Regions from separate parts of the Clostridium novyi NT genome, predicted to be linked through region 4. Evidence: a T-box and tRNA genes for the amino acid it is inferred to sense, from the RefSeq annotation. Region 4 holds a T-box; the other regions hold tRNA genes.
What was found. The T-box of region 4 lies ahead of NT01CX_RS00905 (glycine--tRNA ligase). A T-box ahead of a tRNA ligase gene usually reads a tRNA of that ligase, here a tRNA-Gly.
Positions count from the first base shown of each region.

Region 1: it encodes a tRNA-Gly, which carries the amino acid that the T-box ahead of NT01CX_RS00905 (glycine--tRNA ligase) is inferred to sense. The anticodon was not compared.
Region 2: it encodes a tRNA-Gly, which carries the amino acid that the T-box ahead of NT01CX_RS00905 (glycine--tRNA ligase) is inferred to sense. The anticodon was not compared.
Region 3: it encodes a tRNA-Gly, which carries the amino acid that the T-box ahead of NT01CX_RS00905 (glycine--tRNA ligase) is inferred to sense. The anticodon was not compared.

Region 1 is NC_008593.1:2,494,946-2,500,504, reverse strand. Features, by position in the region: rRNA gene NT01CX_RS11675 (23S ribosomal RNA) at 1-2,195, shown strand, start outside; rRNA gene rrf (5S ribosomal RNA) at 2,231-2,347, shown strand; tRNA gene NT01CX_RS11665 (tRNA-Glu) at 2,354-2,428, shown strand; tRNA gene NT01CX_RS11660 (tRNA-Leu) at 2,446-2,529, shown strand; tRNA gene NT01CX_RS11655 (tRNA-Gly) at 2,544-2,617, shown strand; tRNA gene NT01CX_RS11650 (tRNA-Arg) at 2,623-2,699, shown strand; tRNA gene NT01CX_RS11645 (tRNA-Gln) at 2,706-2,780, shown strand; tRNA gene NT01CX_RS11640 (tRNA-Glu) at 2,834-2,908, shown strand; gene sfsA (DNA/RNA nuclease SfsA) at 3,146-3,835, shown strand; gene NT01CX_RS11630 (NAD(+) diphosphatase) at 3,937-4,434, shown strand; gene NT01CX_RS11625 (hypothetical protein) at 4,469-4,648, shown strand; gene NT01CX_RS11620 (hypothetical protein) at 4,812-4,997, shown strand; gene NT01CX_RS11615 (tRNA threonylcarbamoyladenosine dehydratase) at 5,171-5,559, shown strand, end outside.
Region 2 is NC_008593.1:956,196-961,754, forward strand. Features, by position in the region: gene NT01CX_RS04335 (class I SAM-dependent DNA methyltransferase) at 7-747, shown strand; gene hslO (Hsp33 family molecular chaperone HslO) at 759-1,643, shown strand; tRNA gene NT01CX_RS04345 (tRNA-Val) at 2,028-2,103, shown strand; tRNA gene NT01CX_RS04350 (tRNA-Asp) at 2,119-2,195, shown strand; tRNA gene NT01CX_RS04355 (tRNA-Phe) at 2,204-2,279, shown strand; tRNA gene NT01CX_RS04360 (tRNA-Gly) at 2,287-2,361, shown strand; tRNA gene NT01CX_RS04365 (tRNA-Cys) at 2,373-2,447, shown strand; tRNA gene NT01CX_RS04370 (tRNA-Cys) at 2,535-2,609, shown strand; gene NT01CX_RS11945 (HNH endonuclease) at 2,825-3,724, shown strand; gene NT01CX_RS04380 (DUF6873 family GME fold protein) at 3,833-4,537, opposite strand; gene ytxC (putative sporulation protein YtxC) at 4,660-5,517, shown strand.
Region 3 is NC_008593.1:2,033,805-2,039,363, reverse strand. Features, by position in the region: gene NT01CX_RS09385 (M48 family metallopeptidase) at 1-758, shown strand, start outside; gene NT01CX_RS09380 (lytic transglycosylase domain-containing protein) at 869-1,522, opposite strand; gene NT01CX_RS09375 (macro domain-containing protein) at 1,820-2,371, shown strand; tRNA gene NT01CX_RS09370 (tRNA-Ala) at 2,655-2,730, shown strand; tRNA gene NT01CX_RS09365 (tRNA-Ile) at 2,735-2,811, shown strand; tRNA gene NT01CX_RS09360 (tRNA-Gly) at 2,827-2,900, shown strand; gene NT01CX_RS09355 (sigma-54-dependent Fis family transcriptional regulator) at 3,025-5,004, shown strand; gene NT01CX_RS09350 (2,3-butanediol dehydrogenase) at 5,199-5,559, shown strand, end outside.
Region 4 is NC_008593.1:164,111-169,669, forward strand. Features, by position in the region: gene greA (transcription elongation factor GreA) at 1-358, shown strand, start outside; gene lysS (lysine--tRNA ligase) at 408-1,940, shown strand; tRNA gene NT01CX_RS00900 (tRNA-Asn) at 2,068-2,142, shown strand; T-box leader at 2,201-2,369, shown strand; gene NT01CX_RS00905 (glycine--tRNA ligase) at 2,425-3,816, shown strand; gene murD (UDP-N-acetylmuramoyl-L-alanine--D-glutamate ligase) at 4,182-5,558, shown strand.

The DNA.
Region 1 (5,559 bases), 220 kb from region 4:
AACCGGGTGACCTATCCATGGCCAGGATGAAGCGGAAGTAAAATTCCGTGGAGGTCCGAACCACGTTGGCGTTGAAAAGCCATGGGATGAGCTGTGGATAGCGGAGAAATTCCAATCGAACTCGGAGATAGCTGGTTCTCCTCGAAATAGCTTTAGGGCTAGCGTCGGGTAATTAAGTAGTGGAGGTAGAGCACTGAATGGGCTAGGGGCTGACAACAGTTACTGAACCCTATCAAACTCCGAATGCCATATACTTGTACCCCGGCAGTCAGACTACGAATGATAAGATCCGTGGTCAAAAGGGAAACAGCCCAGACCATCAGCTAAGGTCCCAAAGTGTAAGTTAAGTGGGAAAGGATGTGGGATTTCTAAGACAACTAGGATGTTGGCTTAGAAGCAGCCACTCATTTAAAGAGTGCGTAATAGCTCACTAGTCGAGAGATCCTGCGCCGAAGATGTAACGGGGCTCAAACTTACCACCGAAGCTATGGATGTATACTTTGTATACGTGGTAGAGGAGCTTTCTGTACAGGTTGAAGCCATACCGTAAGGAGTGGTGGACAGTACAGAAGTGAGAATGCTGGCATAAGTAGCGAAAAACAAGTGAGAATCTTGTTGACCGAATATCTAAGGTTTCCTGGGGAAGGCTCGTCCTCCCAGGGTTAGTCGGGACCTAAGCCAAGGCCGAAAGGCGTAGGTGATGGACAACTGGTTGATATTCCAGTACCACCATAATGCGTTTGACAAATGGGATGACGCAGGAGGATAGGATGTGCGCACTATTGGATGTGCGTCTAAGCACTTAGGGTGTTAAGTAGGCAAATCCGCTTAACATTAAGCCTAAGGTGTGATGGGGAGTCATTTTTGACGAAGTATCTGATTCCACGCTGCCAAGAAAAGTCTCTATGGAGCAAAATGGTGCCCGTACCGCAAACCGACACAGGTAGATGAGGAGAGAATCCTAAGGTCGTCGGAAGAATTACTGCTAAGGAACTCGGCAAATTAACCCCGTAACTTAGGGAGAAGGGGTGCCTACGAGAGTAGGCCGCAGTGAATAGGCTCAAGCAACTGTTTATCAAAAACACAGGTCTCTGCTAAAGCGTAAGCTGATGTATAGGGGCTGACGCCTGCCCGGTGCTGGAAGGTTAAGGGGAATAGTTAGCGCAAGCGAAGCTATGAACTTAAGCCCCAGTAAACGGCGGCCGTAACTATAACGGTCCTAAGGTAGCGAAATTCCTTGTCGGGTAAGTTCCGACCCGCACGAATGGCGTAATGATTTGAGCACTGTCTCGGCAGTAAATCCGGTGAAATTGTAGTGCAAGTGAAGATGCTTGCTACCCGCGGTTGGACGGAAAGACCCCGTAGAGCTTTACTGTAGCTTAGCATTGAATTTCGGTATTGTCTGTACAGGATAGGTGGGAGACTTAGAAGCCAGGGCGTCAGCTTTGGTGGAGTCATCCTTGGGATACCACCCTGATAGTACTGGAATTCTAACTGGAGGCCATGAATCTGGTCACAGGACATTGCTAGGTGGGCAGTTTGACTGGGGCGGTCGCCTCCTAAAAGGTAACGGAGGCGCCCAAAGGTTCCCTCAGCGCGGTCGGAAATCGCGCGTAGAGTGCAAAGGCAGAAGGGAGCCTGACTGCGACACATACAGGTGGAGCAGGGACGAAAGTCGGGCTTAGTGATCCGGTGGTTCTGTATGGAAGGGCCATCGCTCAACGGATAAAAGCTACCTCGGGGATAACAGGCTGATCTCCCCCAAGAGTCCACATCGACGGGGAGGTTTGGCACCTCGATGTCGGCTCGTCGCATCCTGGGGCTGTAGTCGGTCCCAAGGGTTGGGCTGTTCGCCCATTAAAGCGGCACGCGAGCTGGGTTCAGAACGTCGTGAGACAGTTCGGTCCCTATCCGCCGTGGGCGTAGGAAATTTGAGAGGAGCTGTCCTTAGTACGAGAGGACCGGGATGGACCAACCTCTGGTGCACCAGTTGTTCCGCCAGGAGCACAGCTGGGTAGCTATGTTGGGAAGGGATAAACGCTGAAAGCATCTAAGCGTGAAGCCCACCTCAAGATTAGATTTCCCATAGCGTAAGCTAGTAAGACCCCTGAAAGACTATCAGGTTGATAGGTTGGAGGTGTAAGTACAGTAATGTATTCAGCTGACCAATACTAATAGGTCGAGGGCTTGATCAAATAATTATTATCACTGTGCAATTTTGAAAGAACAATCTGGTGATTATGGCTTGAAGGTAACACCCGTTCCCATACCGAACACGATGGTTAAGCTTCAAAGCGCCGATGGTACTGCACTGGAGACGGTGTGGAAGAGTAGGTCGTCGCCAGGTCTCTTTGGCTCCTTGGTCAAGCGGTTAAGACACCACCCTTTCACGGTGGTAACAGGGGTTCGATTCCCCTAGGAGTCACCATTTAAAAACTTATATGTGCAGGTGTGGCGGAATTGGCAGACGCACTAGACTTAGGATCTAGCGCCTTTGGCATGGGGGTTCGACTCCCTTCACCTGCACCATTTATATTTTATACGCGGGTATGGTTCAATGGTAGAACGTCAGCCTTCCAAGCTGAACACAGGGGTTCGATTCCCCTTACCCGCTCCAAAATTGCGTCTTTAGCTCAGCTGGATAGAGCAACGCCCTTCTAAGGCGTGGGCCAGGAGTTCGAATCTCTTAAGACGCACCATATTATTGGGATATCGCCAAGCGGTAAGGCATAGCACTTTGACTGCTACATGCGTAGGTTCGAATCCTGCTATCCCAGCCAGTTTTTTAAGTTCTTTTATTAAAGAACTTTTTTGCACAGTTAAATATAATTATGGCTTCTTGGTCAAGAGGTTAAGACATCGCCCTCTCAAGGCGGGATCAGGGGTTCAATTCCCCTAGAAGCTACCAAAATCATGCTTTTAAATTTTATAGAAGCATGATTTTTTATTTGCGTAAAGAAATATATATAAAAGTTATACACATTGTTGATAACTTTTTATAATTGTTGTGGAAAGTGAATTAATAATATAGCTATAAAAGAATATTAATTATTGTGGATAAAGTATATAAATCTTATTAAGCTTATATACTGATAAATAAAAAGACTGTGTAACTTAAAAATTAATATGAATTGAGGGGAACGGAATGAAAATAAATAATGTTTTAACAGCAAAGTTTATAAAAAGACCCAATAGATTTGTAGCTTATGTATATTTAAATAATGAAGAAGTAAAAGTTCATGTTCCTAATACGGGAAGATGTAGAGAAATTTTAATACCAGATACAACGGTTGTATTAAGAGAGGGAACAAATCCTAATAGAAAAACAAAGTATGATTTAATTGCAGCATATAAGAATGATAAATTAATAAATATTGATTCTCAAGTTCCTAATGCTGTTGTGGAAGAAGCTTTAAAAAATAAAAAAATACAACCTCTAGTAAAATTTAATAATATAAAAAGAGAGCAGACATTTGGAAATAGTAGATTTGATTTTAAACTATGGGATGATAGTAACAATAAATACTATTTAGAAGTTAAAGGAGTTACTCTTGAAGATAAGGGAAACTGTATGTTCCCAGATGCACCTACAGAAAGAGGAACTAAACATATTTTAGAGCTTATAGAAATAAAGGAATCTCATATGGGAGCTGGTATTTTATTTTTAGTACAACTAAGCGGGGCAAAGACATTTTCTCCACATAAAGAAATGGATAAAAAGTTTTCAGAAGCTTTAACATTAGCACATAAAAAGGGAGTAGATATTTTTTGTTATGACTGTAATGTGGGTGAGGATTATATAGAAATAAAAGACCCTGTTGAGATTATCCTATAAATTCATTAAAAGTGTTACATTAATATAATTAACTATACTAATAAATGTAAATAGACTATAATTAAGTTATAAGTTAACACTTATTTTAGGGGGTAAATGATATGATTTATAAATTTTGTCCTATATGTGGAAACAAACTAGAACTTAGAGATAGTTGGGATGAGGGGTATGTACCTTATTGTCCTGTAGATGATAAAATGTTTTTTGAGTTGCCAAAACCTTGTATAGTTGTTGCTGTATTAAAGGAAGATAAGGTTCTTTTAATGAAACAGAGTTACATATATAAGGATTCTAAAGTGTTAATTTCAGGATACGTAGACATTGGAGAGGAAGTAGAAGATACAGTTATACGTGAGGTTAAAGAGGAAACTGGTATAACGGTGAATAACGTTAGATATTTGGGAAGTGATTTTGTAGAACCAACAGAACTTCTTATGCTTACCTTTAGAGCTGATTATTTAGATGGAGAAATATTAAAATCTGATGAAGTGGAATGGGTAAATTGGGTTCATATAAAAGATGCTTTACCACAAATGACAGAAGATAAAATAGGAAAAAGAGTAATAAGAAAGATCTTAGATGAAGATGGATATAATTAATTTGTAAGTGTTTTGTATATTGGAGGTATGAAGTATGTCAGTTATTCAAAATAACTGTGAAAGATGCACAGAATATAAAAATAACAGATGTGATACAAAGGTAACTGATTGCATGTGCAAGGGATGTCCTAGAAATTTAGGAGAATGTTTGATTACAAGATATTGTAGAGAAACTGAATCAGTTATATGCGATGATGATGAATACTATTATTAAAGATATAGAATAATTTTTCTATATCTTTTTTTATTTATACTAAAGTAAATTAATTTATAATTTTATGGGTTATAGTAAATTTTAATGTAGTAGTGTATTTTTTAGTGACCTTAGGGCAAAATATGTATTAACACAGAATAACATTCTAAGGCGGTGTTAATATATGATATCTAATAGTATGAAGATGATAGTGGCACAAAATTGTGTTGGTTATAATCCTAAGTATACAATTGCATCACTAAGTATGTTAAGTAATTCCGAGAGTTGTTCTAATTGTAAAAATTTTATAGGAGGAAAATGCACCAAGGGATTGTTTGATGAAGTAATAGATGTAATAGGCAGAAATTAGTTCTAATATTAAAATATAAAATAAATGAAAATAAATTTATTTGTATAGTAAAAATAAATTGTGTATAATATTTAATGCTAAATAATTTTTAAACTGCGAAATAATTCGCAGTTTTTTTAGTATAATAAAGGTATGTGGGTACCAAAAAAACATATAGGGGATGAAAAGAACTTATGGGAAATTGGTTAATAAGAACAGAAAAGATATTAGGAGTAGATAATATCGAGACACTAAAGAAATCTAAAGTGGTTATATTAGGTGTTGGGGGAGTAGGAGGATTTGTTACAGAAGGCATTGCAAGAAGCGGTGTTGGAAATATAGTATTGGTTGATAAAGATGTTGTAGATGAGAGTAATATCAATAGACAAATAATTGCTACTACAAGTACTATAGGAAAGTCTAAAGTAGAAGTTATGGAAGATAGAATAAAAGATATTAATCCAGAATGTAATGTAACATCACATAAAGTATTTATAAATCAAGATAATTTAGGGGAATTAATTGATTTAGATACTGACTATGTAATCGATGCTATAGATACTGTAACTTCAAAAATAGCAGT
Region 2 (5,559 bases), 790 kb from region 4:
AATAATATGAGTTGTTATAAGGAATTTGCTCATATATATGACAAATTAATTAATGGTGATATAAATTACTGTAATTGGGCAAAAATTATAGTAGATATATGCAAAGAATACAATATATCTAATGAAGATTATTTAGATTTAGCTTGTGGAACAGGAAATATGACTCAGGAACTTGCTAAGTATTTTAAACATATATGGGCAGTTGATATGTCACAAGAAATGCTTACAGAAGCTGAAGAAAAAATGAGAAAAGAGAAAATTAAAGCTAAATTAGTTTGCCAAGACATAAGTAAACTAAAGTTAAATAAGAAGTTTGATCTTATAACTTGCGCTTTAGATTCTACTAATTACATATTAGATGTAGAGGATTTGAAAAATTATTTTTCTTCGGTAAAAGAACATCTAAAAGATGATGGATTATTTATCTTTGACATAAATTCATATTATAAACTTACAAATATTTTGGGAAACAACATATATAACTACGATGATGATGATGTGGTTTATGTATGGGAAAATTTATTAGAAGATGATATTGTAGATATGTACATAACCTTTTTTATAAAATCAGGAGATGTATATAGAAGATTTGATGAAGAACATAGAGAAAGAGCATATAAAACAGAATTTATTGATAGCATTTTAGATGAAATAGGTTTTAGAGTAGAGAAGAAGCTAGACAACTATGAAAGTGATATTTTAAGTGATGATACAGAAAGAATAGTATATGTTCTTAAAAAGAAATAGGAGGGAAAAGTATGAGTGATAGACTTATAAAAGCAGTAGCAAAAGATGGACAGGTTAGAATAATAGTAGCTGATACTAGAGAGCTTGTAAACAAAGGAATTAAAATTCATAATTGTGCTCCTACAGCAGCTGCAGCACTAGGAAGAATGTTAACAGCAGGAGTTATAATGGGTTCTATGTTAAAATCAGATAAAGATGTTATTACTTTAAAAATTGATGGTGGCGGTGAAGCTAAAGGAGTTACAGTTACAAGTTATGCAAATGCTAACGTTAAAGGATATATAGGAAATCCATCAGTAGATTTAGAGGCTAATGCATTAGGAAAATTAGATGTAGGTGGGGCTATAGGTAAAAATGGTAGCTTACTTGTAATAAGAGACTTTGGTCTTAAAGAACCTTATGTAGGAAACGTGCCAATATATACAGGAGAAGTAGGAGATGACATTGCATACTATTTCACAGTTTCAGAGCAAACACCTACAGCTGTTGGTCTTGGAGTATTAGTAGATAAAGATTTAAGTATAAGAAAAGCTGGTGGCGTAATAATTCAGATGATGCCAGGTGCAGATGAGATGTTAGCAGATTTAATTACTTATAGATTACAAGATTTAGGTTCTATAACTAGTTTCCTTGATAGTGGAAAAACTATAGATGATATGCTTAATTTCTTATTTGATGATATGGATCTTAAAATACTTGAAGAAATGACACCAGAATATTCATGTGATTGTTCAAGAGAAAAAATAGAAAGAGCTCTAATTAGTATTGGAGAAAAAGATTTAAAAGAAATATATAATGATGGAAAAACAGAAGAAATAGTATGTCAATTCTGTGGTGAACATTATAAATTTACAAATGAAGAAATAGGAGAATTACTAAAAAACGTAAGAAAGTAATTATAAAATTAGTTATATAATAAAGTATCAGATATGAGACTCTATATATTGTTAATAGCTGAAAACATAGTATTTTAAAGCATTTTAATGGTATTGTAGGGTCTTTTTATTATAAAAGCATTTTAAAGGTTAAAAATATGAGAAAAAGTGAGAAAAAGATAAAAAAAAGGAGAAAAATATATTTAATTTCTAAGAATAACCCTTTATGGCGTTGACAACCAACCTGATATTTTATATTATAGTTATGCGCTAAGGGTTACCGGCCTTCACGAAATGAAGAAAAGGAAATCCAAAGCCAAAGAGTTTTTAAAGAAAAAAGAACTTAAAAAAGTTCTTGACAAGAAAAAAACTCTAAGATATAATAAATATTGTCGCTGATGACATGGGCGCATAGCTCAGCTGGGAGAGCATCTGCCTTACAAGCAGGGGGTCACAGGTTCGAGCCCTGTTGTGCCCACCATTTCATCAGTAATGTGGCCTAGTGGCTCAGTTGGTTAGAGTGCCGGCCTGTCACGCCGGAGGTCGAGGGTTCGAGTCCCTTCTAGGTCGCCATAATTTTAGGCTGGATAGCTCAGTCGGTAGAGCAGAGGACTGAAAATCCTCGTGTCCCTGGTTCGATTCCTGGTCCAGCCACCAAATAAATGCGGGAGTGGCTCAGTGGTAGAGCGTCACCTTGCCAAGGTGAACGTCGCGAGTTCGAATCTCGTCTTCCGCTCCAAAATATAATAAGGCGCTATAGCCAAGTGGTAAGGCACGAGTCTGCAAAACTCTGATTCCCCAGTTCAAATCTGGGTGGCGCCTCCAAACATCTTTTTAAAATGATGTTTTTGAAATAATAAAGTAACAAATTTATTAAAAATGAATAATATGTAGTATGCAACAAAATAATGCGGCGCTATAGCCAAGTGGTAAGGCACGAGTCTGCAAAACTCTGATTCCCCAGTTCAAATCTGGGTGGCGCCTCCAAAACATCAATTTAATATTGATATAATGAAAACTCCTTGATTTCAAGGAGTTTTGTTGTTTTTTGAAAAGATAAAATAAGGATATTACAAGGTAACTTATGAAATTCATAAAGGGTCAAAATATGCATAATTTATAGTCAAGTTCAATATGTGAGCTTATTTTACAAAAATATGATATAATAGTAATATAAACAAATGGGAAAAGAGGGAGAAAGCATGTCCGTTATAATTATGTTGTTTATAGTTTGGCAAATATATAAATATGCGTATTATAAAGGTAAAAATTTTAATAAATTAAAACAAGATTTAAATAATTACATTATAAATTGTAATGAATTAAACCAGCATATTGAAGAATTAAAAAATACGTATTTAGACGTTAAAAAAAATAATTATGGAATTGCGCAATTAAATGATTCAAGTAGATATAATTTTAAAAGAAAAGAACAATTAAAAGCAAGAAAATCAGAATATATTTATGAATGCTCTGCAACTGTATGTAAGAATGCAGAAATGCAACCTTTTAAATATTTATGCAAGTACTTTAATATTAAAGCAAATGAAGAATCGCTACAAAGTTTTGAAAATATTTTAAATAATTTTTCGGCTGCTGAAGAAGGAAAGAAATTACTTAGTAATGAACTTGAAAAGATTAAAAAATCTATCAAGCATGATGTACCATTTCTTATTAGAACATTTAATGGGAAAAAGTTTATGCGGAAATTAGGATTTAAGGAAATTGATTTTAGTACATTATACTTCCCTGTATATACATTTAGATATGTAAGTCCTGGTGGAAATAAATCTATTAGTTGTGATATTGAATTAGATTTAGATAATTTAAATTATTTTGTAGAATATCTTTCACAAGTTGTTAAATTTAAAAAAAGTGCAGCAGGACAAAGGGCATTAATGACTTCAAAATTAAGAGAAAAGATAAAAAAGAGAGATAATTATACTTGTCAAAAGTGTGGATTATCTACAAGAGATGAAAAGAATCTATTATTAGAAATTGATCACATAATACCTATTTCAAAGGGTGGTATGTCTACAGAAAAAAATTTACAAACTCTTTGTTGGAAATGTAATCGTAAAAAGGGTGCAAAATTAAATTAATTATATTACAATTATACTTTTGAAAAAATATAAATTTTATATAAAAAAGTTAAAGTCCTTGATTTTAAGGACTTTAACTTTTTTGAAGTATTGAGTAATTTAAGTATTCTAAACCCTAAAAATACTTCCTCTATCTATTAATTTCCCTTTTCTTAAAAATACCGGTTCTACTTTATGCTTTTTTAAGAAATTCAAAACTTCTTTTCCGTAAATATAATTTTTAAGATCTCCATAGAAGGCTAAAGTGTTATTCTCAATTAACCCGCAAGTGCCTCCAATGAAACCATAATCAAGTCCTGGAAGTTCAATGTCACCAGGGGGTAAAAGTAACACATCAATATTTTCATCTTTAAGAGCTTTAGCTATAGTGGTATCACTTGTCATTATGGCATTATCATTTACTATTGCAGTAGAGCATTTAGTATACCCTTGTTTTGTATTAATTAATTTTTTCTTTTCTTTTTTTATTTCATTTAATAAAACTTTGTCTGTATTCTTTAAATAATGAACAAAATAATCTGAAAGATTAACAGCGTTTAGAATTATGTCTTTTGGATATTTTGAGTCTAATGAATTTTTAGATAAAATTACGTTCATACCTAAGGTTTTAAGTGATTCTATAAAGTTATTAGGTGTATCTTTGTGAACTATAATATTTTTTTTATTAATTATGTGCATTAGTATATCAGGATGCCCACATATAGCATAATATAGTTTATTAGAGGAAGGACAAGTTATTATTTTATAGCCTAAATTTATTAAAAAGCTTTTTTCTTCTTCTGATATTCTGTAATCTACAATTAATGTTTTCATATATATCACCCTAATAAATATAACATTTTAAAAATAATTATGTCTATAAAATAGAAAATTTTATTTGTATTGAATAGCCTTTGAATTTAAACACATACTAATTCCAGGAAGGAGTGTATTGTGTGTTATTACTGACAATTATATGTGACAATAAAGAAGATATAATATATGATTTAAACAAGATGAAGATATATTTCGAAGAAAAAGGCATAATACTTGGGATTTATGAAAATATAAGTGCTGATTTACACTTTATAAAAATATTTTGTAAAGAAAATGAATTAGATACAAAACAAAAAAATAAATTTGGTTTATATATATCAAATATTATATATAATATTGTTGTTAAAAAGTTTTATAGAGAAGAATTGTATTCTTATTTAACAGACTCATACTTTTTCTTAAAATATGATGAAATGCAAGAAGTTATGGATAGAACTATAGAGATTTTAAATAATACAGAGAAAATTACTGATGAAGATGCTATATATTGCATGAATAAAAAGAATAATATAATAAATAAAATAAAAGAATGTGTAGATGAAAATTCAACAATTAATATAAATGGATTTCTTACCTTTAGAATGAAGGAATTAAGAGGAGACTTTGAAAGTATAGTAAACAAAGTTGTAGAAAAATATGTATCTCAAAGGGAATATGATGAGTTTATAAAACTTCTAAAGTATTTTGTTGATGTACAAGAAAATAAAATAAAAGAAGTGAATATAACTATAAAAGAAGATGGAAGTTATATAATAGAAGATGATAAGGGAAAAGACCTTATGAATGATATAATAGGAGAACTCGCAGGCATCAATAGTATTGAAGATGTTCAAGTGGATGATCTTATTATAAGTGGACTTATAACTTATTGTCCTAAAAATATAATAATACACCGAAGGAAAAATTCCAAAAATAAAGAAATGATAAATACTATTGAAAAAGTTTTTGAAAACAGAGTTAAATTTTGTGAAAATTGAAAAAATATATTGCAATAAAAATATAAAAAATAAAATTATTGA
Region 3 (5,559 bases), 680 kb from region 4:
CAATATTTTGTGAAGATACATTTGCAAGTTATCATGAAAATTTTATAGAAGAATCTATAAGACCAGATTTAGTTGGAAAAAATCTAAAGGTTACAGATAAACAATTACCTTATATTCATAATATGGTACAGGAAATGAGCAGTATTTTAGGAATAAAAGAACCTGAAGTATACATATATGAAGGGACTAATTATGATGTCCATGTTCAAGGGGTAAATAGGTCATGGATAGAGATATCTGCAAAAACTGTTGAAAACTTTTCTAAGAATGAATTGAAATTTTTAATAGGATCTCAACTAGCTCATATAAAAAGCAAGCATATATACTGGAAAATATTAATGGAGCAATGCATTAAGGCACCTAAATTAATTGAGAATGTTTATAATGAAGGAATGGCTGGAATTGCAAATGAAAGACAGATTTTACAGATGGGGCTAAAAGTAATAATGTATAAGTGGAGTAGAGTGGCAGAGTATTCTAGTGATGCTTGTGGATATCTTTTAGTTGGGGATATTGAAGCGTGTATAAGTGCAATAAAAAAGGTTATATTCAACAATGACTTTATATCAAATAATGTTAACTTGGGAGAATATCTAAAACAAGCTGATTTACTAGAAAACTACAATAGCGTCATGGCTAGGTATTCAAAATTGGATGAACAAATTCCATATGGTCCGCTTAGAATTAAGGAGCTTTTAAGATTTGTATCTTCAAGTAAAGCAAAAGAAGTGAGAAAGAAAATGAGACTCCTTAATTAAAAAATATATTTTAATATAAAAAGAAACAAGCTATATAAAAAGAAATAAAAAAATATAGAAGATATTTAAGATTAAAATATCTTCTATATTTTAGCTAAAATTATTAAAAATTATTTTCCGTAGTATTTCATTACCTTTTTAACATAGTCCCTTGTTTCAAGAGGAAGTCTACATATTCCACTTTCATCCTTAACGCCTCTTCTTCTTAGAGTACCACATCCAGCGTTATAAGCAGCTAATGCCATTTTTTTATTGTTACCGTATCTATTTAGCATATCTTTTAAATGACGAGTTCCACCATCTATATTTTCCTCTATATCATAAGGATTTTTTACATGTAGGTCTTCACAATTTACAGGCATTAATTGCATAAGTCCCATTGCCCCTGCGTGAGATACACATTTAGGGTTAAAATCTGATTCTTGTTTTATAACTGCCATTATAAGATCTTTGTCTATTCCATATTTTCTTGAGGCATTTTCAACAGCTTTATCAATTGTTATATTTCCTGATTTTACAGAAGATTTTACGTCTTTTCTGATATTTTGAACTCTTTCTTTAGCTGCATAACCAAGACTAGTCATGTCTTCTTCATTAAGGGAGAGCTTATCTAAAAAATTATCATCATAGTTATCTAAACCAGCATTTAATAAACTTTCCATTGCTACTTGAAATGCTGGTGAATCTCCGGCAGCTTGTTTAAGCATAGTAGTCATTAATTGAAACTTTAAAAATTCTTCTATTTTAGAATTATTTATTTCCATAATTTCACCAACCTTTTATTATACAAAATAGTATGTATTTGTTTTTTATCGTAATAATATGCTTTAATCTTTAGGGGGATAAAGTTAATATAAGAATAATAATTAAAAAATTTAATATATATGACAATAGTTGGATAGTATAAAGTATATACGCTTTTAAATAGTGAGACTTTTTTAAAAGTTGTAAAAATTGTTTGAAGGAAAAGTAAAAAAAAAAGCGAATTATTTATAGTACAGTATAAGTTTTAGTTTTGGTAAGATTTTATTCAAATTTATGTATTAGAGGAGTTGAGTATTATGATTAAAGTAAAAAACAAAGAAATCATTATAAAAAAAGGCGATATTACAAATGAATCCTCTGATGCCATAGTTAATCCAGCTAATGGTATGTTGAAGCATGGCGGTGGAGTTGCTGCTGCTATAGTAAAAAAAGGTGGACGTGAAGTACAAGAAGAAAGTAATAAAATAGTTAGAAAAGAAGGAATAATTCCAACTGGTGGAGCAGTTATAACTAAGGGATATAATTTGCCTTGTAAATATATTATTCATGCTGTAGGACCTAGAATGGGTGAAGGAGATGAAAAATTAAAGCTTAAAAATGCTGTTCTAAGTGCATTATGTTTAGCAGAACAACATAATTTAAAGTCAATATCAATACCAGCTATAAGTTCAGGAATATTTAGATTTCCTAAAGATGAATGTGCCAAAATATTAATAAACACTTCAATAAAGTTTTTACAAACAAGTGCTAAAAGTCTTAAAACTATAGTTATGTGTAATTTAGATGATAAAACGTATGAAATATTTTTACAAGAAGAGAAGGAAATATTAAAAGAAAAAAATATATAGTAACAAATAATATATTCATTATAAGAGCATAGAGTTTTATGATTATCTAAGTATATAAAAATATTAAGTTGTATAAGAATAGAATTATAGTAAAAAAGCAGCAGGAGTAAGCTGCTTTTTAAAATGAAGAAATACATATAATATTTTATATATTTTAAAAGAAAAATAAAGAAAATTAAATATAATTTTCAATAATTAATAAATATGTAGTTAATATATTATTTTACAAATTATAAATATATGTTATAATATAGATTGTCCAATGCATAATAAGCAATTATTTGGGGGTATAGCTCAGTTGGGAGAGCACCTGCCTTGCACGCAGGGGGTCAAGAGTTCGAATCTCTTTATCTCCACCATTATGGGTCTATAGCTCAGCTGGTTAGAGCGCACGCCTGATAAGCGTGAGGTCGATGGTTCGAGTCCATTTAGACCCACCAATTAAATATTATTATGCGGGTATGGTTCAATGGTAGAACGTCAGCCTTCCAAGCTGAACACAGGGGTTCGATTCCCCTTACCCGCTCCAAATAAAAACAACTTCAATATTGAAGTTGTTTTTTTATTTTTATTTTTGTTATAATTTGCTAATATATTAGTGTATAAAGTAAACTATAAAATGTATTATTGAAAATAAAAATAAGAGGTGCATTATGAAAACTTACATGAATTTTATAAAAGATTGTTGGAATCAATTCATGAAAAATGGTTATATAGACAGTAATGTAAGGAAGGAAATAGCCGATTCATGGATGAGATGTAGAGAATATAATGTAAATCCTATGAATGGTAGAGGGGTTGTTAAAGACGATCAATTTACTGTAAAAAAGATACAAGAAAATATAGAACTTATTTCTATTGCTAAACCTATAATGAAAGGATTATATGAAATAGTTAAAGGCTCTGAATTTGCTATTATATTGACAGATAAAGATGGATATGTTCTAGAAACCATAGGAGATAATTCTATGCTAAAAAGAATGAAGGAACTAAATTTTGTAAAAGGTGCTCTTTGGAATGAAGAAGTAGTAGGAACCAATGCTATAGGAACAGCTATTTATTTAGATAAACCTATACAAACAATTGGAGCTGAACACTATTGTATAGAACAACATTCCTGGACTTGTTCAGGGGCACCAATTCATAATGAAGAAGGAGAGGTTATAGGATGTATAAATATGTCTGGGAATTATTATAATGCTCATCCTCATACTTTAGGAATTGTTACATCGGCAGCCCAATCAATACAAAAACAACTAGCAGTTGCTGTTTCAAGTAACTTGATGAATATTACGTTTAATTCTATTTCGGAAGGAATTATAGTATTAAACAAAAATATGAAAATAAAAAAAGTAAATGGAAGAGCAGCACAGATTTTAAATTCTAATATAGATAAATTAATTAATACTGATATAAAGGATATAGTAAAAGATATTGATTTTGAAGCAATAATTAGTGGCAAATATAAATCTTTTAATAGTATTGAACGTAATTTTTGCGTAAAAAGAGATGAGATACAAATTGATGATAAAATTTATAAAGAAAATATAAAAAATATAAATAAAAAAGTTATTCCATGTATTCTAGATATAATTCCTATGAAAGTTCATGAAAAAGTAATAGGAATAGTTATAACCTTTACTGAAACTGGGCAAATACATAAGCTAGTTAATAAGGTTATTGGATATAAAGCTAAATATACTTTTGATGATATAATAACCCAAAATCAAAGTATGAAAAAAATGATAGAACGGGCAAAAAAAATAGCATTGAATGATTGTAATATATTAATAGAAGGTGAGAGTGGAACTGGAAAAGAGCTAATAGCTCAATCAATACATAACTATAGTAAAAGAAAAACAGGACCTTTTGTAGCGATAAATTGTGCGTCTATACCTAGAGAACTTGTGGAAAGTGAATTTTTTGGATATGAAAAGGGAGCATTTACAGGGGCATCTAAAGAAGGATATACTGGAAAGTTTGAACTTGCTAATGGCGGAACTATATTTTTAGATGAAATAGGAGAACTTCCTTTAGATGTACAATCTAAGCTTTTAAGAGTTTTGGATAATAATAAAATAACTAGAGTAGGCGGTAATTATGAAAAACAACTTAATGTAAGAGTTATAGGAGCAACTAATAGAAAATTAAAAGAAGAAATAAAGCAAAAAAATTTTAGAGCGGATGTTTACTATAGGTTAAGTGTAATGAATATAAAGACTATACCATTAAATGATAGGAAAGATGATATAGAGATTTTAGTGAATTATTTTATTAATATTTTAGATATGAAAAATAATAGGAAGAGTGAAAAAGTTAGTAAAAGCTATATAAAAAAGTTATTAAGTCATAGTTGGGGTGGAAATGTAAGAGAACTTAGAAATGTTATTGAAAGAGACTATTATTTAAATGATATAGATGAATTATTAGAAAGTGTAAAGGATGAAAAAGAAAATTCAGATAAACAAATTGAAAAGATAGGCATCAATTCTATGGATATGGTTGAATCTGAGGCTATAAAAAATGCGTTAAAAGAGTGTAATGGAAATAAAGTAAAAGCATGTAGGCTATTAAATATAGGCAGATCCACATTATATAGAAAGATAAAAAAATATAATATTAATGAGTATTAGTAAAAATGTACCTATATGATACAAATATAAAAAATGTATCATATAGGTACATTTTTGTGTGTCTATTTTATTTGAGTTTTTATTAAAAATAAGCATATAGGCTAGATGTACAAGTTGGTATTATAATTGCTTATAAAAATGAATAAGTTCACATGAATAAGAGTGAATTATATAAGGATAGGGGGAAACATATAATGAAAGCGGCATTATGGTATGGAAAAAATGATGTTAGAGTAGAAGAAGTTCAAGAACCAAAAGTAGAAAATGGAACAGTTAAGATTAAGGTTAAATGGTGTGGAATTTGTGGATCTGATTTACATGAATATTTAAATGGACCTATATTTATACCTGTTGAACAACCACATCCTTTAAGTGGAAATGTTGCACCTATAATATTAGGTCATGAATTTTCAGGAGAGATAGTAGAAGTTGGAGAAGGTGTTAAGAAATTTAATATTGGGGATAGAGTTATTGTTGAACCAATAGTAGCTTGTGGAAAATGTCCTGCATGTAAAGAAGGAAAGTATAATCTTTGTACATCATTAGGATTTCATG
Region 4 (5,559 bases):
TTACGGGGATTTAAGCGAAAACTCAGAATATGATGAAGCTAAAAACGAGCAAGCATTTGTTGAGGGAAGAATAGTACAACTTGAGAATATGCTAAGAAATGCCAATGTTGTTGACGAAAGTGAAATATCATTAGATGCTGTTAGTGTAGGATCTATTGTAAAAGTAAAAGATTACGATTTTGATGAGATAATAGATTTCCACATAGTAGGTTCAGCAGAAGCAGATCCTATGGAAAATAAAATTTCAAATGAGTCACCAGTAGGAAGCGCATTAATAGGCAAAAAAGTTGGAGATGTGATTAATGTACCAGTTCCAGACGGAATAAGCAAATTTGAAATTTTGGAAATTAGAGTATAAATAAAATTTAAGTAGGTTTACACAACTGAATAAACGGAGGGATGCTTTTATGGGAGAAAAGCAATTGACAAAGGAAGAAATCAAAGCAAGAAAGATGGAAGCCAAAAAAGAAGCAGAATTTAATGCATTAGTAAAAGAAAGAATGCAAAAGCTTGAAAATCTTCAAGAGCAAGGCAAAGATCCTTTTGATGTATACAAAGTAGAAAGAACTCATACATCACAACAAGTAAAAGACAACTATGATGAATTAGAAGGAAAGAATGTAACTGTAGCTGGTAGACTTATGTCTAAAAGAGTACACGGTAAAGCAGGATTTTCTGATATTCGTGACAGATACGGAAAAATACAATTATATATAAAGATCAATGATGTTGGAGAAGAAAAACTTAAAGAATATAAGACATTCGATATCGGTGACTTTGTTTCTATTACAGGTACAGTATTTAAGACTAAAACTGGAGAAATAACTTTACATATTCTTGATTTCCAATTACTAAGCAAATCTTTAAAACCATTACCAGAAAAATTCCATGGCTTAAAAGATCCAGATTTAAGATATAGACAAAGATATGTAGACTTAATAATGAATGAAGACGTAAAAGAAACATTCATGAAGAGAACTGCTATAATAAAAGCTATTAGGGAATTCTTAGACAATAGAGATTTCTTAGAAGTTGAAACTCCAATTTTATCACCAATAGCAGGTGGAGCTGCTGCAAGACCATTCATAACTCACCACAATGCTTTAGATATAGATATGTATCTTAGAATAGCAACAGAACTTTACCTAAAGAGACTTATTGTAGGTGGATTTGAAAAAGTATATGAAATAGGTAAAAACTTCAGAAACGAAGGAATAGACGTAAGACACAACCCAGAATTTACAGCAATAGAATTATATGAAGCATATGCTGATTACAATGATATGATGGAAATTACTGAAAATATGGTTGCTTATGTTTGTGAAAAAGTTAATGGAACAACTAAAGTTATGTACGAAGGTACTGAAATAGACTTTAAACCACCTTGGAGAAGAATCACAATGGTGGATGCAGTAAAAGAATATGCAGGAGTAGACTTCAATGAAGTTAAAACTGATGAAGAAGCAAGAGAAATTGCAAAATCAAAGGAATTAGAACTTAAAAAAGAACTAAAAGATTGCACAAAAGGTGATATCTTAGTAGCATTATTTGAAGAATTTGGTGAAGAGAAATTAATGCAACCAACATTCGTTTGCGATTATCCAAAGGAAAACTCACCTCTAACTAAAAAGAAAAGAGGAAATGATGAGTTAACAGAAAGATTCGAAGGATTCGTATACGGAAGAGAGATCTGTAATGCTTACTCAGAATTAAATGATCCAATAGTTCAAAAAGAAAGATTCATGCAACAACTTAAAGAAAGAGAACTTGGTGATGATGAAGCATACATGATGGATGACGATTTCATAAATGCGTTAGAAATAGGTATGCCTCCAACAGGTGGACTTGGAATAGGTATAGATAGATTAATAATGTTCTTAACTGATTCTAGCTCAATCAGAGACGTTATACTATTCCCAACAATGAAACCAACAAAATAGTATAAAAGTATATTAAATAAAATTGCCCTGGTTATTAATAAATAATCAGGGTAAAAATTTTAAAAAAATAAAAAATAACTATTGCAATTTATAGAAAACATGATATAATGTTTATTGTAATGAACGTTCCGCGGTAGCTCAATGGTGGAGCACTCGGCTGTTAACCGATAGGTTGGAGGTTCGAGTCCTCTCCGCGGAGCCATTTTTTTATTTTTTGATAAAGAATATTATTTCGATTTACAGGATAAGTTAAAAGAGAATAAAACACAATGACAAAGAAGAGTAATTTTAAGTTTTTAAAAGAGAGGTTGTGGGTGGTGTAAACAACTAAAAACTTACTATGAATGGAGCTTTGGAGTGTATGAATTTGTAAGGAGGGCTAATAGCCAAAAAGGGTGGAACCGCGGAAGTATGTTTTTCGTCCCTTTAGGTGATATAGGTCTTTTTTTTATACGTAAAATTATAAATTAGGAGGTAATTACAAATGGCTTTTGAAAAAACTATGGAAAAAGTAGTAGCACTTTGTAAAGGTAGAGGTTTTATATTTCAAGGATCTGAAATATACGGTGGACTTGCAAACTCATGGGATTACGGTCCGCTTGGAGTTGAATTTAAAAACAACGTAAAAAAGGCTTGGTGGAAGAGATTTATCCAAGAAAGTCCATATAACATAGGTCTTGATTCAAGCATTCTTATGAACAAAGAAGTTTGGGTAGCATCAGGACACGTTGGTGGATTCTCAGATCCATTAATGGATTGTAAAGAATGTAAAGCTAGATTTAGAGCTGACAAATTAGTTGAAGAACATTTAGCTGCTAATGGAAAAGATGATGTTAGCGCAGATGGATGGACTAATCAAGAATTAATGAATTACATAGATGAAAATAACATAGTATGTCCTAAGTGTGGAAAGAAAAACTATACTGACATAAGAAGATTTAACCTTATGTTTAAAACATTCCAAGGGGTAACTGAAGATTCAAGTGCAGAAATCTATTTAAGACCAGAAACAGCACAAGGTATTTTTGTAAACTTTAAAAATGCTCAAAGAAGTTCAAGAAAAAAAGTTCCATTTGGAATAGGTCAAATAGGTAAATCATTTAGAAATGAAATAACTCCAGGAAACTTTACTTTCAGAACTAGAGAATTCGAACAAATGGAATTAGAATTCTTCTGTAAACCAGGAACAGATTTAGAATGGTTCCACTACTGGAAAAATTATTGCTGGAAGTTCTTATTAGACTTAGGCATGACAGAAGACAACTTAAGATTCAGAGATCATGGTGAAGAAGAATTATCATTCTACAGTAATGCTACTTCTGATATAGAATTCTTATTCCCATTTGGATGGGGAGAACTTTGGGGCGTTGCAGATAGAACTGACTACGACTTAAAGAAACACATGGAACATTCAGGTCAAGAATTAACTTACTTAGATCCAACTACTAATGAAAAATACGTTCCATATGTAATAGAACCATCATTAGGTGCTGATAGAGTTGCTCTTGCATTCTTAGTAGACGCTTATGATGAAGAAGAATTAGAAAATGGAGATAAGAGAACAGTATTACACCTTCACCCAGCATTAGCACCATTTAAAGCTGCTATATTACCATTATCAAAGAAATTATCTGAAAAGGCATTAGATGTGTATGCTAAATTAAGCAAGAAATTCAACATTGACTATGATGAAGCAGGTAGTATAGGAAAGAGATACAGAAGAGAAGATGAAATAGGTACTCCATACTGTATAACAGTTGACTTTGATACTTTAGAAGATAATACTGTAACAGTAAGAGACAGAGATAACATGACTCAAATAAGATTATCAATTGACGAATTAGAGAAATTCTTAGAAGAAAAAGTTCAATTCTAATTAAATAATACAAATAATAGAGGCTGCTAACTTGTTAGTGGTCTTTATTATTTGCTTTAAAATAAAAAAAACACCGGAAAAATACATCCGGTGAAAATAAGGTTTAATTATGGGGATATGTTATGTGTCTAATAAAATCTGGGGAATCATACCATCAAATACTTACGACACCCTAGCATTATAACATATTACGACAAAATTTTGCAATATACTATAAAAAAGTTTTTATTTTAAATCTAATAAGAATATTCTGAATATAAAAAAGCACTAAAAAAGTTTCAAATCTATACAATAAGAATATATAAAGTGCTATAATTGATTAGAAAATAACACTTTATAATATTAAGCATTTTGGGGGTTCTCTCATGAAAAAAACATTTAATGAGTTTAAGGATTTTATAAGAAATAAGGAAGTGGCAGTTGTAGGAATAGGAATAAGTAATATTCCCCTAATTCATTTTCTAGTTAAACTAGGAGCTAATGTAACAGCTTTTGATAAGAAAAGTGAAGAGGCTCTAGGAGAAGTGGCAGTAGAATTTAAAAGCAAGGGTATAAAATTACAACTTGGAGAAAACTACTTAGATAATTTAGAAGGATTTGATGTTGTATTTAAAACACCTTCTATGAGAATAGATAATCCAGCCTTAGTAAAGGCTAAAGAATCAGGAGCATATATAACTTCTGAAATGGAGGAGTTTATAAAATACTGTCCTGCAAAAATATTTGGTATAACAGGTAGTGATGGAAAGACAACAACTACAACTCTTGTATACAATATATTAATGACAGAAGGATATAAAACATGGGTTGGAGGAAATATAGGAAATCCTCTTTTTTCTAATATAGAAGAAATGAAAGAAGAAGATAAGGTTGTACTAGAATTATCAAGCTTCCAACTTATGACTATGAAAGAAGAGATAAATTGTGCATTAGTTACTAATTTATCACCTAACCATTTAGATATTCACAAAGATATGGATGAGTATGTTGATGCTAAAAAGAATATTTTTAAATATCAAGAAGTTAATGACTTATTAGTTTTAAATAGAGATAATGATATAACGAACTCTTTAGTTAAAGAAGCTAAGAGTAGAGTTATGCAATTTAGCAGAAAAGAAGAAATTGAAAGTGGCGCTTATCTAAATGGAGATAAGTTAGTGTTACTTGGAAAAGAAGTTTGTGCTTTAGAAGATATAAAGTTAAAGGGAATGCATAATGTAGAAAATCTTTTAGCTGCTTTTTGTCTTGTGTCTGAAGATGCAAGTATTGAAAGTATGGCTAAGGTAGCTACAACTTTTACTGGTGTTGAGCATAGATGTGAGTTTGTAAGAGAAATCGATGGAGTTAAATATTATAATGACTCTATAGCATCAAGTCCAACAAGAACAATTGCGGGACTTAGAGCTTTTGAAAAACCAGTAATATTAATAGCTGGTGGATATGATAAACATATTCCTTTTGAACCATTAGCAGAAGAAGGATTAGACAAAATACAAGCATTAGTATTGACGGGACTAACTAAAAATAAAATTAAAGATGCTTTTGATAAAGCTATGAAAGACAGGGGTATAAACATACCTATATACATGGAAGATGGCTTTAATGAAGCTATTTATAGAGCTAAGGATATTGCAAATGAAGGGGATATAATTACTTTATCACCTGCTTGTGCTAGTTTTGATATGTTCCCTAATTTTGAAGTAAGAGGAAACAAATTTAAAGAAATAGTTAATAATCTATAGA